2 regions of the Anoxybacillus sp. MB8 genome follow, and region 2 is predicted to be linked to the other one. Evidence: a T-box and tRNA genes for the amino acid it is inferred to sense, from the RefSeq annotation. Region 2 holds a T-box; the other holds one or more tRNA genes.
The links. A T-box is a leader RNA that pairs with one kind of tRNA and senses whether it is charged. The one in region 2 lies ahead of EKC99_RS02060 (valine--tRNA ligase), so its partner is inferred to be a tRNA-Val.
Positions count from the first base shown of each region.

Region 1: it encodes a tRNA-Val, which carries the amino acid that the T-box ahead of EKC99_RS02060 (valine--tRNA ligase) is inferred to sense. The anticodon was not compared.

Region 1 covers NZ_RXXX01000020.1:24,363-32,013, forward strand. Annotated here, with positions in the region: gene metC (cystathionine beta-lyase) at 1-501, shown strand, start outside; gene EKC99_RS08715 (HD domain-containing protein) at 522-1,058, opposite strand; gene EKC99_RS08720 (hypothetical protein) at 1,176-1,808, shown strand; tRNA gene EKC99_RS08725 (tRNA-Val) at 1,911-1,983, shown strand; gene EKC99_RS08730 (RpnC/YadD family protein) at 2,130-2,957, shown strand; gene EKC99_RS08735 (type I restriction-modification system subunit M) at 3,220-4,704, shown strand; gene EKC99_RS08740 (restriction endonuclease subunit S) at 4,694-5,947, shown strand; partial or broken gene EKC99_RS08745 (type I restriction endonuclease subunit R) at 5,944-7,651, shown strand, end outside.
Region 2 covers NZ_RXXX01000003.1:71,428-79,078, forward strand. Annotated here, with positions in the region: gene EKC99_RS02045 (LysM peptidoglycan-binding domain-containing protein) at 1-63, shown strand, start outside; gene EKC99_RS02050 (protein kinase family protein) at 79-984, shown strand; gene EKC99_RS02055 (hypothetical protein) at 969-1,160, opposite strand; T-box leader at 1,294-1,516, shown strand; gene EKC99_RS02060 (valine--tRNA ligase) at 1,558-4,182, shown strand; gene EKC99_RS02065 (bifunctional folylpolyglutamate synthase/dihydrofolate synthase) at 4,245-5,549, shown strand; gene EKC99_RS02070 (Ig-like domain-containing protein) at 5,608-7,651, shown strand, end outside.

The DNA.
Region 1 (7,651 bases), on a different contig from region 2:
CGACTAGCGAAAGAGCTTCGGAAGTTGCAGTATGCGTTCGGTGCGGTGCTCGGCGTGCAAGATGCGTGGCTTGTGCTGCGCGGGCTAAAAACGCTTCACGTTCGGCTTGATTACGCTTCCCGTTCAGCGATGCAGCTCGCGCAGTTTTTACATCGCCATCCGAAAGTGGCGCACGTATATTATCCGGGGCTTTCGCATCACGAAGGGCACGTCATTCATCGCGATCAAGCGCGTGGGTTTGGCGCGGTGTTGTCGTTTGAATTGGAAAATGAACAAGCGGTGCGGACGTTTGTGAAATATGCGCATATTCCGGTATTTGCGGTTAGTTTAGGAGCGGTAGAGTCGATTTTATCTTATCCGGCAAAAATGTCGCATGCGGCGATGCCGAAAGCGGAACGCCTTCGTCGCGGCATTACGGACGGTTTGTTGCGCTTAAGTGTTGGATTAGAGGCGACCGATGATTTGCTTGCTGATGTGGAACAGGCGTTATCATATGTATAGGCTAGGCACATCGCCTAGCCTTAGCTAATTTGGTCGAGCGCATCACGCTTCATTTGCTGTTCGACCATGCGATCAAGTTGTTGAATTTTTTTCAAGGCGAGTTCGTCATCGATTTGGCGATAGTGATGTTTGCCGCCTGGTTCTTCATCTGCTTCATCGGCAAGTTTAACGATCGTCTGAAGCGGTTTTCGTTTTAGCTCTCCTTCTGGAAGATACGAATCGGTATGAAGCAAAATGGCGAGGGCGATTTCTTTCGCATGTTGAGGATGTTCACCGAGTCGAATAAGCAATTTGTGCGCTCGCTCCGCCCCTTTAATCGCATGAATGTCGTTTTGTTTATATGTTTCATAGTCCCACGTTCCATTAGAGTACCATTCATAATGCCCAATATCATGAAGCAGTGCCGCTTTTGTCGCTAAATCGACATTGACTCCATATTGCAAGGCAAGGCGATACGCATGATATGCGGTAGCGATGGCGTGTGCGACGCCTGAACGTTTTAAATATTTTTGGGTGATGGGGTGAAGGAAGATGTCAGTTAATGTGACACGTCTCATCGTGCATGCCCCCTTTTTTGTTTTTCTAATTATCATACCATGTCTTATTTAAGAAAGGCAATACATATTTTTTCTGTTTTTCTTTCATACTAAGTGAAAAAAGTATGGAGGATACGTATGTTTTTATCATTGTTATTATCAGTTATGACGGCGCTTTCGTTCAATGGCCATGCTTGTACGAAAAAATTAGAGGAAGCAAACGTGCAACTATGCGGCAAAGAAGATGGAGATTGGGTGCGTCATTTTACGCTTCACGTCGGAAAAGCGACGTATGCTTTTCCGGAATGGGAACATATCCATGACCCGAAAGCGACTCCGCAATTGTATTCTGTTGATGTGACGGACGATGGAAAGGAAGATGTCGTCGTTTTTCTCGTGAAAGCACGCGGCAACGGCACGTATAAAAACGAAGTGCACGTATTTGCCCATCGTGAAAACGGCATAGAAGAAATGATCGTCGAAGATCCGCGCACCGTCGTTTTAAAAAGCATGAAAATGAAAGAGACAGACGAAGGAACGGAGATCATCATTGATCACGTTCACGCGTTCATTCCGTACGCGCGCGAAGGGCAAAAAGGGGTAAAAACGACATTCGACCGCTTTTTAAAATATGCGCTCGATAAACAAAAGCTGAAAGCCGTATTACTTCTCGAACGAAAAAAAGGGGAATACATCGGCAGTTTAATTATCACATACGAATATAAAGATGGCTTTTTCCAAGGCACTCACATCGACTTTATCCGCCATTAGCCATTGCCTAGGCAATGGCTAAAAAATTTTTTAAAAAAGTATTTGACAATGTGAGAGAAGGTAAGTATAATGAAAAATGTGTTCGATAGGACAACAACATACGATTCCGTAGCTCAGCTGGGAGAGCGCCACCTTGACAGGGTGGAGGTCGCTGGTTCGAGCCCAGTCGGAATCATCACAACCCCGAGTTCTTTTAGAGAGCTCGGGGTTTTTCGTTGTATTCAGCATCTTCTTCCGACTGACGCAAATGTTTTCGTATGCAGGAAAATAGTCGATGTTGTCGAATAAAAACATCGAAACGATTGTATGCGAGGTGACTATATGTCCATTGACCACGATCGTCTGTTTAAAGAGTTGATCCAAACGTTTTTTGAGGAATTTATTGTTCTCTTTTTCCCAGCCATGCACGAGCATATCGATTTTCGCCACGTCTCGTTTTTATCGGAGGAGCTGTTTACCGATGTGACGGCAGGCGAGAAGTACCGTGTCGATTTGCTTGTCGAAACGAAGCTGAAAGGGGAAGACGGGTTAGTGATCGTGCATATCGAAAACCAAAGCTACGTCCAACCATCGTTTCCTGAACGAATGTTTATTTATTTTAGCCGCTTGTTAGAAAAGTACCGCAAACCCATCGTACCTATTGCTGTATTTAGCTACGATACGATCCGCGACGAACCAGCGACATTTACCCTCCAATTTCCTTTTGGCCACGTGCTTGACTTTCGTTTTTTCACTTTGGAACTTCGTAAACAAAACTGGCGAAACTACATTCGTCAAGACAATCCAATCGCTGCTGCACTGTTAAGCAAAATGGGATATACTGAAAGTGAACGAGTAGAACTGAAAAAACAATTTTTACGCATGCTTGTCCGATTGGAATTAGACGAAGCGAAACAACGATTATTGTTTGGCTTTTTTGAAACATGTGTGAAACGATCAGATGAAGAAGAACGAAAACCGCGAAGCGAGGTGAATGAAATGGAGACGAAAGAAAAAGAACAAGTGTTGGAACTCATGATTTCGTATGAACGACAAGGCATGAAGCATCTTGTGCAAACGATGGCGAGAAAAGGAATGAGCGTCAAAGATATTGCAAACGTCACAGACCTTACGGAAGAAGAAATACAGAAGTTGTTAGAGAAGGAATAAGTAATTTGTTCATCATTTCACAGCTGCCGTCGGCCTCCAATCTTGCAAAAACTCCGGGGGATCGACGACAAATGTACCAATCCATAAAGATGATGGACTAAACTTAACCCCAGCTATGTTCAGATAGCTAGGGTTTCATATGGGCATATGAGACATGATGTTCTTATTCATTGTTGTCAAATGACAGTAGTTTACAATAGGAATTTTTGTTATGATTAAAGTTGGAAGAGATGAAAGAACAAGAAAAAATGGAGGCATCACGATGAGCAAGTTAACGCTACAAGAACTTGAATCTCATTTATGGGAATCAGCGAATATATTGCGTGGTAGTATTGATTCGTCAGACTATAAAAACTATATTTTTGGAATGTTGTTTTTAAAACGATTAAATGATGTATTTGTGGAAACCGCTGAGCGGATTGAAAGGGAAGAAGGAGAAGATTACGGTTGGTATGATCGCGACGAACACCAATTTTTCGTACCTGAAAAAGCACGTTGGAGTTATATTCAATCCCATTCCCAAGACGTGGGGGCGGTTATTAATAAAGCCTTTGAACTATTGGAAGATGAAAACCCTTCCCTACAAGGGGTATTAGCGAATATTGACTTTAACGATAAAGAAAAATTATCCGATAAAACGATTCTTCAATTAGTACAGCACTTCTCACAAATTGACTTACGTAACGAAAACTTGTCGGAACCTGATATCCTTGGTCGTGCGTATGAGTATCTCATCAAACAATTTGCTGACGATGCAGGAAAAAAAGGTGGCGAGTTTTATACGCCAAGCCAAGTCGTTAAATTAATTGTCAAACTGATTAAACCTGAAGAAGGTATGCGTGTATGCGATCCAACCGCAGGGTCTGGTGGAATGCTCATTCAATCGGTCGACTACATAAAAGAAAAAGGCGGCAATCCACGCAACATTACATTGCACGGACAAGAGAAAAACTTAAATACGTGGGCCATTTGTAAAATGAACTTGTTGCTTCACGGCTTGAGTGACCATGAAATTAAAAAAGGCGATACGATTCGTGAACCGAAACTATTAGACGAAAACGGCGAGCTTCTATTATATGATCGCGTCATCGCCAATCCGCCGTTTAGCTTGAAAAACTGGGGACGTGAAGAAGCAGAAGCAGATGAATTTAACCGTTTCCGCTTTGGTTTACCGCCAAAAAACGCAGGAGACTATGCGTTTATTCAGCATATGATCGCCACGCTCAATGATGAAGGAAAAGCGGGAGTCGTTATGCCGCATGGCGTTCTTTTCCGCGGCGGAGCAGAAGGGAAAATCCGTCAAGGCATTTTAGAAGAAGATTTAATCGAAGCGATTATCGGTTTACCAGCAAACCTTTTCTACGGAACAGGCATTCCAGCTTGTATTCTTATCATCAACAAAAACAAAGAAGAGCATAAAAAAGGAAAGGTTCTTTTCATTGACGCATCACACGATTATCAAGAAGGAAAAAATCAAAACGTTCTTCGTGATGAAGACATTGAAAAAATCGTCAGCACATACGATGCATGGAAAGATGTGGAGAAATACAGTCGTGTCGTGACACTTGAAGAAATAAAAGAAAACGACTACAACTTAAACATTGCCCGCTACATTGACACAACCGAAGAAGAAGAACAAATCGATGTGGCAGAAGCCCTTCGCCAACTTCGCCAACTCGAACAAGAGCGGGAAGAAATTGAAAAGGTGATGTATGGATATTTGAAGGAGTTGGGGTATGATGGGTGAATTGAATTGGAGACGTGTGAAATTAGGTGAAATTTCAGATATTTTAATAGGCGGTACTCCTTCGAGAAAGAAAGGGGAATATTGGGATAAGGATCTGAAAACTGATAATCTTTGGGTTTCAATTTCTGATTTACAAAGTAAATACATTCAAAACACTAAAGAACGGATTACCGATGAAGGGATACGAAACTCAAACGTAAAGTTATTGCCAGAAAATACTGTAATAATGAGTTTTAAGCTCACAGTTGGAAAAGTTGCTATTACTAAAAGACGATTATATACAAATGAGGCGATTGCTGGTTTCTTGCCAAAACAACAGAATACGTTTTCTAGTGAATATTTGTATTATGCTTTAAGTAATTTAGATTACAAAGATTCTTTAGATGTTGCTGTTAAAGGACAGACATTGAATAAAGAGAAATTAAAAAATTTAATTATAATGTTACCCTCTCTTTCCGAACAACGCAAAATCGCAGCGATTCTTTCTTCTGTTGATGAAGCGATTGAGAAAACCGAAGTGATCATCGAGCAAACAGAAAAAGTGAAAAAAGGGCTTATGCAACAGTTGCTGACAAAGGGAATCGGACATACGAAATTTAAAAAGACGGAGATTGGGGAGATTCCTGAAGAGTGGGAAGTGTTAAAGATACAGGATTTTGCATTAAAAGTTACGGATGGAGAGCATAAAACCCCTAAGCGTACAGAATTTGGAGAACTCCTCTTATCAGCACGAAATATCAGAAATAATATGCTCGATTTGTCCAATGTTGATTACGTCTCTCAAGAGGAGTTGGAAAAAATAACAAAAAGATGTAACCCTGAAGAGGGAGATATCCTTATTTCTTGTTCTGGTACTATAGGAAGAGTATGTGTTGTACCGAAGGGAACGAAGTTTGGTTTAGTACGAAGTGTTGCATTAGTAAAGATAGATAAAAACACTACAAATTCAAAATTTTTGATGTATGCACTCCAGTCTCCAAATCTTCAAAAACAAATGATGTTAAATCAAAGCCAGTTAGCTCAAGCCAACTTGTTTCTGCGAGATATAAATAATCTTAAAGTACCGTTTCCATCGCTTGAAGAGCAAGAAAAAATCGCAAAAATAATTGAAACATTTGATTTAAAGCTTACGTTTGAAACTCAGAGATATCATGAACTTAATAAAATCAAAAAATCCCTAATGCAAACCCTACTCACAGGCAAAGTCCGTGTGAAAGTCGATGATGAGGTGATGTCGCAGTGACCGCCGCAAGTGAATGGAATGAGTTAAATCTTGTAGAAAAACGTTTGATCGAGCAGCTTCAAGAGTTGGGCTATGAGCATGTCACAGGCTCAGCTCTTGAGTCTGAACGTGATTCGTTGAGCGAAGTCATTTTGAAGGAACGGTTAAGGAAAGCGATTCAGCGGTTAAATCCATGGATTGATGACAACAATCTTGCTCGCATGATTTACAATCTAACTCACATCGAAGCAACAGGATTAATGCAAGCGAATGAAAAGTTTCATGAAATGCTTGTGAACTACATTTCGATTCAACAAGATTTAGGAAAAGGGAAAAAAAATCAAACGGTGAAACTCATTGATTTTGATAACCCTTATAACAATGAATTTCTTGTCGTTGACCAGTTCCGCATTCAAAATGCAAGAGGCACGATTCGTCCTGACGTTGTAATTTTTGTGAACGGATTGCCTTTAGTCGTTGTCGAATGTAAAAGTCCAACGTTACAAGAAGATACGCAAATTTCAAAAGCAGTTAATCAATTACGACGTTATCAAGAAACTCATGAGCAGCTGTTCTACTATAACCAATTTATGATTGCGACAAGTAATTATCGTGCAAAAGCAGGAACAATTGGTGCAAAAGTGCAACATTACGGCGAGTGGAAAGATCCGTATCCAAGAACGGTGCCTGAACTTGGTGACTCACCTACGAAACAAGATATTTTAGTTGCAGGAATGTTATCGAAAGAAAACTTGCTTGACTTGATTCAAAACTTCATTGTCTTTGAAGTTGATGGTGGACGGGTCGTTAAAAAGATTGCTCGTTATCAACAATTCCGTGCGGTCAATAAAGCGATTCAGCGCATTTTACATGCAAAAACACCAAAAGATCGCGGCGGGGTGATTTGGCATACACAAGGTTCAGGTAAATCATTGACGATGTTATATTTAGCCGTCAAACTGCGACGAATCAAAGAGTTGCAAAACCCGACGATCGTCGTTGTGACTGATCGGAAAGACTTGGATGATCAAATTACAAAAACATTCCGTAAATGCGGTTTCCCGAATCCGCAACAAGCGGAAAGCGTCAAAGACTTGAAAAGGTTATTACAACAAGGCCCTGGTTCAACGATTATGACGCTTGTGCAAAAGTTCCAACCAGACAAGGAGCAAGACGAGTATCCAGAACTTTCAAGGTCGGAAAATATTTTTGTGTTAGTCGACGAGTCGCACCGTACGCAATATAAAGGTCTAGCGATGAACATGCGGAAAGGCTTACCGAATGCATGTTACCTTGGATTTACAGGAACACCGATCGATAAAGAAGATAAAAGTACAACACGAACGTTTGGCTCGTATTTGATAAATATACGATTGAACAAGCGGTCGATGATGGGGCAACCGTTCCGATTTTCTATGAAGCGCGAATGGTCAACCTTCATTTGCAAGGCGATTCACTAGATCGCTTATTTGACCGTAAATTTAGCGAATATAGCGAAGAAGATCGTGAGCGAATAAAAAAGAAATATGCCAAAGAAGAAGCCATCTTAGCCGCTCCGAGCCGCATTGAACAAATTGCTTTAGATATTGTGGAACATTTTGAAAATTATATTTTGCCAAACGGTTTTAAAGCACAAGTGGTGGCGGTGAATCGCGAAGCAGCAGCGATTTATAAACGAAAACTAGATGAACTCATTAATGGAAAATATGAAACCGCATTAATTAT
Region 2 (7,651 bases):
GAGAGCGGTGCGGATATACACGAAGGCCAGTTGTTATACATTCCAACGCCAAGCAAAGTGTAAAAGGGTTGCATGGCGATGAAAACGGTGCAAAAACAGAAGAATGTGGAAAAATGGAAAACAATAAAAGGAACATATGCGCTTAAACGAATGAAATCTTTAGCACATTGGCAGGCGATCGATCAAGCTCATCGCTTACGCATCCCGCTTGCCATTCCGATTTACGAAACGAAAAAGCGAGATGGGCAATGGTATTATATGATGCCTTGGTTAAAAGAAAAAACGGATCCAACATCGTCATTTTTTCACGATTTGGCGCGATGGCATAAACATTCGTTAAAAGAAATGCAAACGACAGAAACAGAAATCGAGCGGTATTACGAAGAACGCAAACTTTCCCTTGAGAACGCTAAAAAAACATTGACTCATTATATAGAAACATGTGAAAAACAATGGTATATGTCTCCGTTTCAATTACAATGCTGCACCCATTTTCTTGACGTCATGCGCGCCATTGCATTTTCTGAACATACGTTAAATGAGTGGCGCGAGCGAATGCGGGAGAAAAAGACGGTTCGCATTTGTTATATTCACGGTCGCCCGTCGTTTCAACATTATGTCGAACGAGACGACGGAACATCGTATTTTATTAGCTTTGAACAAGCGCGCTGGGCGCCTCCATTTCATGATTTACTTTTATTTTTCCGACAATATTTGCATACGTATCCGATGATATGTGATGACGCTGTACATTGGCTTTCACAATATGAACAAACATTAGCGCTTGAAGAAGATGAACGACTTTTATTTTTTCATTTACTTGTGGATCCACATCGGTTTGTTCATCTCATTCATCAGTACGAACAACAGCGACATCATCTACAAATGACAACTGCTTGGCAACGAGCGTATTGGCAAATGAAAAACATTGAATATGTCATCGGAAAGTGGGAAGAAAAGGAAACAAATCAAATCCAATCGTAATGTAAAGCGAATGAAAGAAAGATAAAAATAGCGAGTAAAATGACATCGATTGTTGTTGGAAATAAAACGGTACGGATCGCTTGAACAACAGTAATCGGAATGATGCATTGTTCAGCAATTAAGCGAAGTTTTCTAAGCCACGGTGGCCAAGCGTACGGATTGTAACGTTTACGCATATGCTCACATCCTTTTTACATGTTTCGCTCCTTCGAGGAGCTTTTCTTTTTTATCATATGTATAAAGGAGTGAAAATGTGGCAAACCTTATTGACGATTCGTATGATTTTTATATAGTATTATGTATGAATAGAAAAAAGCGAAGATAGGGAAGAGTACGGCGTAACCCGCCTTGCAGAGAGGGGAATCAATAGCTGCGAGATTTCCTAGGTTTGTGGTCGTCGGAAGGTCGCCCTAGAGCTGCTTCTTTGAATGACAGTAGAAGAAGCCGGTGCATCGCCGTTATCGATTTGAGAGCTTAAGCATTGCTTAAGAAAAAAGGTGGTACCGCGAAAGAGTCTCCTTTCGTCCTTTTCGGATGAAGGGAGTTTTTTATTTTAGTGAAGGAGGGATTTTTATGTTACCGCCAAAATATGACCACCGTGCTGTCGAGGCAAACCGTTATGAATGGTGGTTAAAAGGGAAGTTTTTTGAAGCAACAAGCGATGAAACGAAAAAGCCATTTACGATCGTCATTCCACCGCCAAATGTGACAGGAAAACTTCATTTAGGACATGCATGGGATACGACGTTGCAAGACATTATTACACGCATGAAGCGCATGCAAGGGTACGACGTGTTATGGCTTCCGGGCATGGACCATGCGGGAATTGCGACGCAAGCGAAAGTAGAAGAAAAGCTTCGTCATGAAGGAAAAACACGCTACGATTTAGGGCGTGAACGATTTGTAGAAGAAACATGGAAGTGGAAAGAAGAATATGCGGGACATATTCGTTCGCAATGGGCGAAGCTCGGTCTTGGGCTCGATTATACGCGCGAGCGCTTCACGCTTGATGAAGGGCTATCAAAAGCAGTGCGGGAAGTATTCGTTTCGTTATATAAAAAAGGGCTCATTTACCGCGGCGAATATATTATTAACTGGGATCCGGTGACGAAAACAGCGCTATCGGACATTGAAGTAGTATACAAAGATGTGCAAGGTGCGCTATACCATATGCGTTATCCGCTTGCGGACGGTTCTGGCTATATTGAAGTGGCAACGACGCGTCCGGAAACGATGCTTGGCGATACAGCAGTTGCAGTTCATCCGGAAGATGAGCGTTACAAACACCTTATCGGAAAAACAGTCATTTTACCGATCGTTGGTCGCGAAATTCCGATTGTTGGTGATGAATACGTCGATATGTCGTTCGGTTCAGGGGCGGTCAAAATTACACCAGCACACGATCCAAACGACTTTGAAATCGGCAACCGTCACAACTTGCCGCGCATTCTTGTGATGAACGAAGACGGTACAATGAACGACAACGCCCTTCAATATAAGGGACTTGATCGTTTCGAATGCCGTAAACAAATTGTGAAAGATTTACAAGAACAAGGCGTGCTATTTAAAATTGAAGAACATATGCATGCAGTCGGTCATAGTGAGCGTAGCGGTGCAGTCGTTGAACCGTATTTATCGACGCAATGGTTTGTGAAAATGAAGCCGCTTGCTGAAGCTGCCATCGAACTACAAAAAACCGAAGGAAAAGTAAATTTCGTTCCGGAACGATTCGAAAAAACATACTTACATTGGATGGAAAATATTCGTGACTGGTGCATTTCCCGTCAGCTTTGGTGGGGACATCGCATTCCAGCATGGTACCATAAAGAAACGGGCGAAGTGTATGTAGACCACGAGCCACCAGCAGATATCGAAAATTGGGAGCAAGATCCAGATGTATTAGATACGTGGTTCAGCTCTGCGCTTTGGCCGTTTTCGACGATGGGTTGGCCAGATGAAACATCGGCAGATTATCATCGCTATTACCCAACAGATGTGCTCGTGACAGGCTATGACATTATTTTCTTCTGGGTATCGCGCATGATTTTCCAAGCGTTAGAGTTTACTGGAAAACGTCCATTTAAAGATGTACTTATTCACGGATTAGTGCGTGATGCGCAAGGACGAAAAATGAGTAAATCGCTTGGCAATGGCGTCGATCCGATGGATGTGATCGATCAGTACGGTGCGGATTCGCTTCGCTATTTCTTAGCGACAGGAAGCGCGCCGGGGCAAGACTTGCGCTTTAGCACAGAAAAGGTCGAAGCGACATGGAACTTCGTCAATAAAATTTGGAATGCGTCTCGTTTTGCGCTTATGAACATGGAAGGATTCACGTATGATGACATCGATTTAAACGGTGAAAAAACGGTTGCCGATCATTGGATTTTAACGCGCTTAAACGAAACGATCGAGACGGTGACAAAACTTGCAGATAAATACGAGTTTGGCGAAGTCGGCCGCGTGTTATATAACTTTATTTGGGATGATTTATGCGATTGGTATATTGAGATGGCGAAATTACCGTTATACGGTGAAGATGAACAAGCGAAAAAGACGACGCGCTCAGTGCTCGCTTATGTGCTTGATCAAACAATGCGCCTCCTTCATCCGTTTATGCCGTTTGTGACGGAAGAAATTTGGCAACAGCTTCCGCATGAAGGAGAGTCGATTACAGTTGCTCCGTGGCCGCAAGTTCGTCCTGAACTAAGCAATCATGAAGCAGCTGAACAAATGCGTTTGCTTGTTGATATCATTCGCGCGGTGCGTAACATTCGCGCTGAAGTGAACACACCGTTAAGCAAGCCAATTACGTTGCACATTAAAGCGAAAGATGAGCAAATTGCAGCAACGCTTGAGAAAAATCGCTCATATATTGAGCGTTTCTGCAATCCAAGTGAACTTGTGATTGGCACAGCGATTCCAACTGTTGAAAAAGCGATGACAGCTGTTGTGACAGGCGCGGAACTCAGTTTGCCGCTTGAAGGATTAATTAATATTGAAGAAGAAGTGAAACGCCTCGAAAAAGAGTTACAAAAACTCGATCAAGAAGTCGAGCGTGTGCAAAAGAAATTAAGCAATGAAGGCTTTTTAGCGAAAGCGCCAGCGCACGTTATCGAAGAGGAGCGGAAAAAAGAGCGCGACTATATAGAAAAACGTGAAGCTGTTCGCGCCCGTCTTGCACAATTAAAGCAATAGTTTTATGATGAAGACGAATCCACTTTGGGTTCGTCTTTCATTTTGCACAGGAGGGATTTTTCATGGTTGGCACATATAAAGAAGCAATTGATTGGATTCATAGTCGTTTATCATTAGGCGTAAAACCGGGGTTGAAACGAATGGAATGGATGATGGAAAAACTCGGTCATCCACAACGCCGCATAAAAGCAATACATGTTGGTGGAACGAATGGAAAAGGTTCAACCGTTTGTTTTTTACGTCATATATTACAAGAAGCAGGGTATCGTGTCGGAACGTTTACATCGCCTTATGTTGAACAATTTAATGAACGCATTAGCATCAATGGGCAACCGATTTGTGACGTTGATTTAATGAAACTCGTCCAAGTCATTCAGCCTTTGGCAGAAGAGCTAGAACAGACGGAATTAGGTGGTCCGACCGAATTTGAAGTCATTACGGCTATGGCGCTCTATTATTTTGGAAAAATGAACGTACAAGACGTCGTCATTTTTGAAGTAGGACTTGGTGGCCGTTTAGATTCGACGAACGTCATTTATCCGCTCTTATCGGTGATTACAAATGTCGGTTACGATCATATACATATATTAGGGAATACACTTGAACAAATTGCGTTTGAAAAAGCGGGAATTATAAAAGCGGGGATCCCGGTCGTCACCGCCATCGACCAGCCTGAAGCTGTACGGGTTGTAGAGGAAAAAGCAGCATCTGTACGTTCGAAAGTATATGCGCTCGGTCGCGATTTTACCGTTTTCGCTCATGAACCAACGACGAATGGGGAACGGTTTTCATTACAAACACCGTTTACGACATATCATGATGTAACGACGGAGATGTTTGGCGGGCATCAAGTGAAAAACGCAGCACTTGCGCTAATGGCGGCTGATTATTTACGCACGTATTATTCGTTTTTGATTGAGCGAGAACATATGTATAACGGCATTCGGAAAGCCGAGTGGCTCGGACGATTTGAAAAGATGAACGATCGCCCACTTATTATTATTGATGGGGCGCATAACGAAGAAGGAATCGATAGCCTGGTGGCGACAATGAACGCTCATTATCCGAACCATCGTGTGCATGTCCTTTTTACAGCGTTAGGCGATAAACCAGTTGCAGCGATGATTCGAAAGCTACAATCGATTGCCGAAACAATGACGTTTACAACGTTTGACTTTCCACGCGCCCTTTCCGCCAAGCAACTTGCGGAACAGGCGACGCATCCGAACGTGCAATGGACAAATGATTGGAAACAATGGTTAAAAGAGAAACGGAAACAAGTCGCCAAATATGATATTATTTTAATTACAGGTTCACTTTATTTCATCTCAAACGTGCGAAATTTTATAAAAAATAAATACCACTAGGACGAAAATTGCTGGTATAATAGATAAAAAGTATGATTTTTGAAAGGGGGAGAGATAGGTGAAAAGGGCTGTTTCGGTGTTTTTAACGCTTCTTTTACTCGTTCCATTGTTTGTTCCTGCTACTGCTGTGCGTGCGAATGACAATATCACATACAACGTGCTTGAAATTGTCAGCCATGCTAGTCAATTATCCTCATCGCCATTAAAACAAGAATTAGGAAGTACATCGAATATACAAGTGACGACGATGACGATGAAACGTTTTGTTGCTTTGCGTGATGAATTAGACGGTAAATACGATGCCATTGTGATTTCGAGTGGCGATTATAACCCGACAAAACTAGGCATGACAACGAGCAGCAATAGAAGTGCATCGCATAATACGACGAATATTTTAAACGATGTGACAGATTTGAAAGCTGGACAAATCAAACAATTTTATATTGACAAAGGATTGCCTGTTTTTCTTCATGACAGCAGCGTAAAAAAGTATCCGACAAGTAAATTGTATAGTTACTCTCAATCCAATGCATGGAAGTCAAAAACAAACGTCATTTTCTTTACAACGAATACGAACATGAAAAACTATTTTGCGACAAATGGCACGAAACGTCCTCATTTTGTGCTCACAAATGCCCCGTCTTCGACACAGGTGTATACAAAAGGAGATACGTTGTCATTTGTATATCAAATTACGAATTATACACAATTTCAAAATAAATTATTGACTGTCAACTTGTATATCGACTCTGATTTTAACGACAAATATACGAGTGAAGAAATTGTTGCATCAAAGCAAGTGCAAGGAGCAACAGGAACGATTTCGTACACCCTTCCAGCTGGCTATTCTGGACCACGTTATTGGAAAGTAGAAATTGTTGATGAAACAAGCGCGTTAAAAGATTATGAAAAAGGGTTTGTGAAGTTTCAAGACGTTGTTGCAAATATTAAAGTATTACAAATTCGCAAAGGGAACGATGCAAGTTCTTTATTAAATACGAAAAATATGAATCCGAGTTTTTTAAGTCGTACAAATGAATATCATATTAATATTGACGTAACAACATTAGCAGATTTTCAAAAAAGCAAGGTGTACGAACCAAATTATTCACATGAAGTCATTAATGGAAAATATGATATGATTATTTTTGGTTTTGCAGATTGTTATAACGGATGTGGTTCTGTTATTTCTTTAAATCAAAATACCGTTCAATCCGTCAAAAACTTTATTCAATCTGGTCAAAGCGTCATGTTTACACATGATGTGATGTTTGGAGCAAATAACGTATGGGTAAATGAATTCGGTCCGATTGTGCAACAAATTCAACCGCAAACGGATTTAGGAAACGGGGCACCAAATGCATCGACAAGTACAAAACAAGTGAATAGCGGTTTAATGACAAACTATCCATTTGCATTAGGTGATAACATTACAATTGCAACAACGCACAACCAATATTATACACTTAATTTAGAAAATGAGAGTGTAATCCCTTGGTACAATATTGACGGATCTCCTCGTGATGTATATGATAGTTGGAACCATTATTATACGTACTCTAATGGAAACGTCACATATTCAGGAACAGGGCATGTAGGGACAACAGCAGCATTTCCAGAAGATGAACAAAAACTATTCGTCAATACGATGTACCGTGCGTTTTTCGGATCGAATCATGCACCACAATTAACGGTTATCACACCGAAAGAAAACGAAAAAATTCCGAGCAATCAGCCGATTGAACTATCGTATAAAGTAGAAGATTTAGATTTAGTCGACCGAACGTTTTCTACGAAAGTGTGGTTAAACGATCAAGAAGTGTATGCACAAAACAACGTACCAAACGGCACAACGATTATTCAATCGCTTCCGCACAATATGCCAAACGGTGGAACAGCGAAAATAAAAATTGAAGCAACAGACGCACGTGGAGCAAAAGTAACGAAAGAATTTCAAGTGATCATTGAAAGAGTATCGGCAAACATTGAAGTCAGTCGAACAATTTCAAAAACGCTCGCTCCAGTTCATGAGCCGGTGACGATACAATATACACTCACACCAAAACCGTTGTCATTATTAACGAATACGTTGTTAAAAGTAA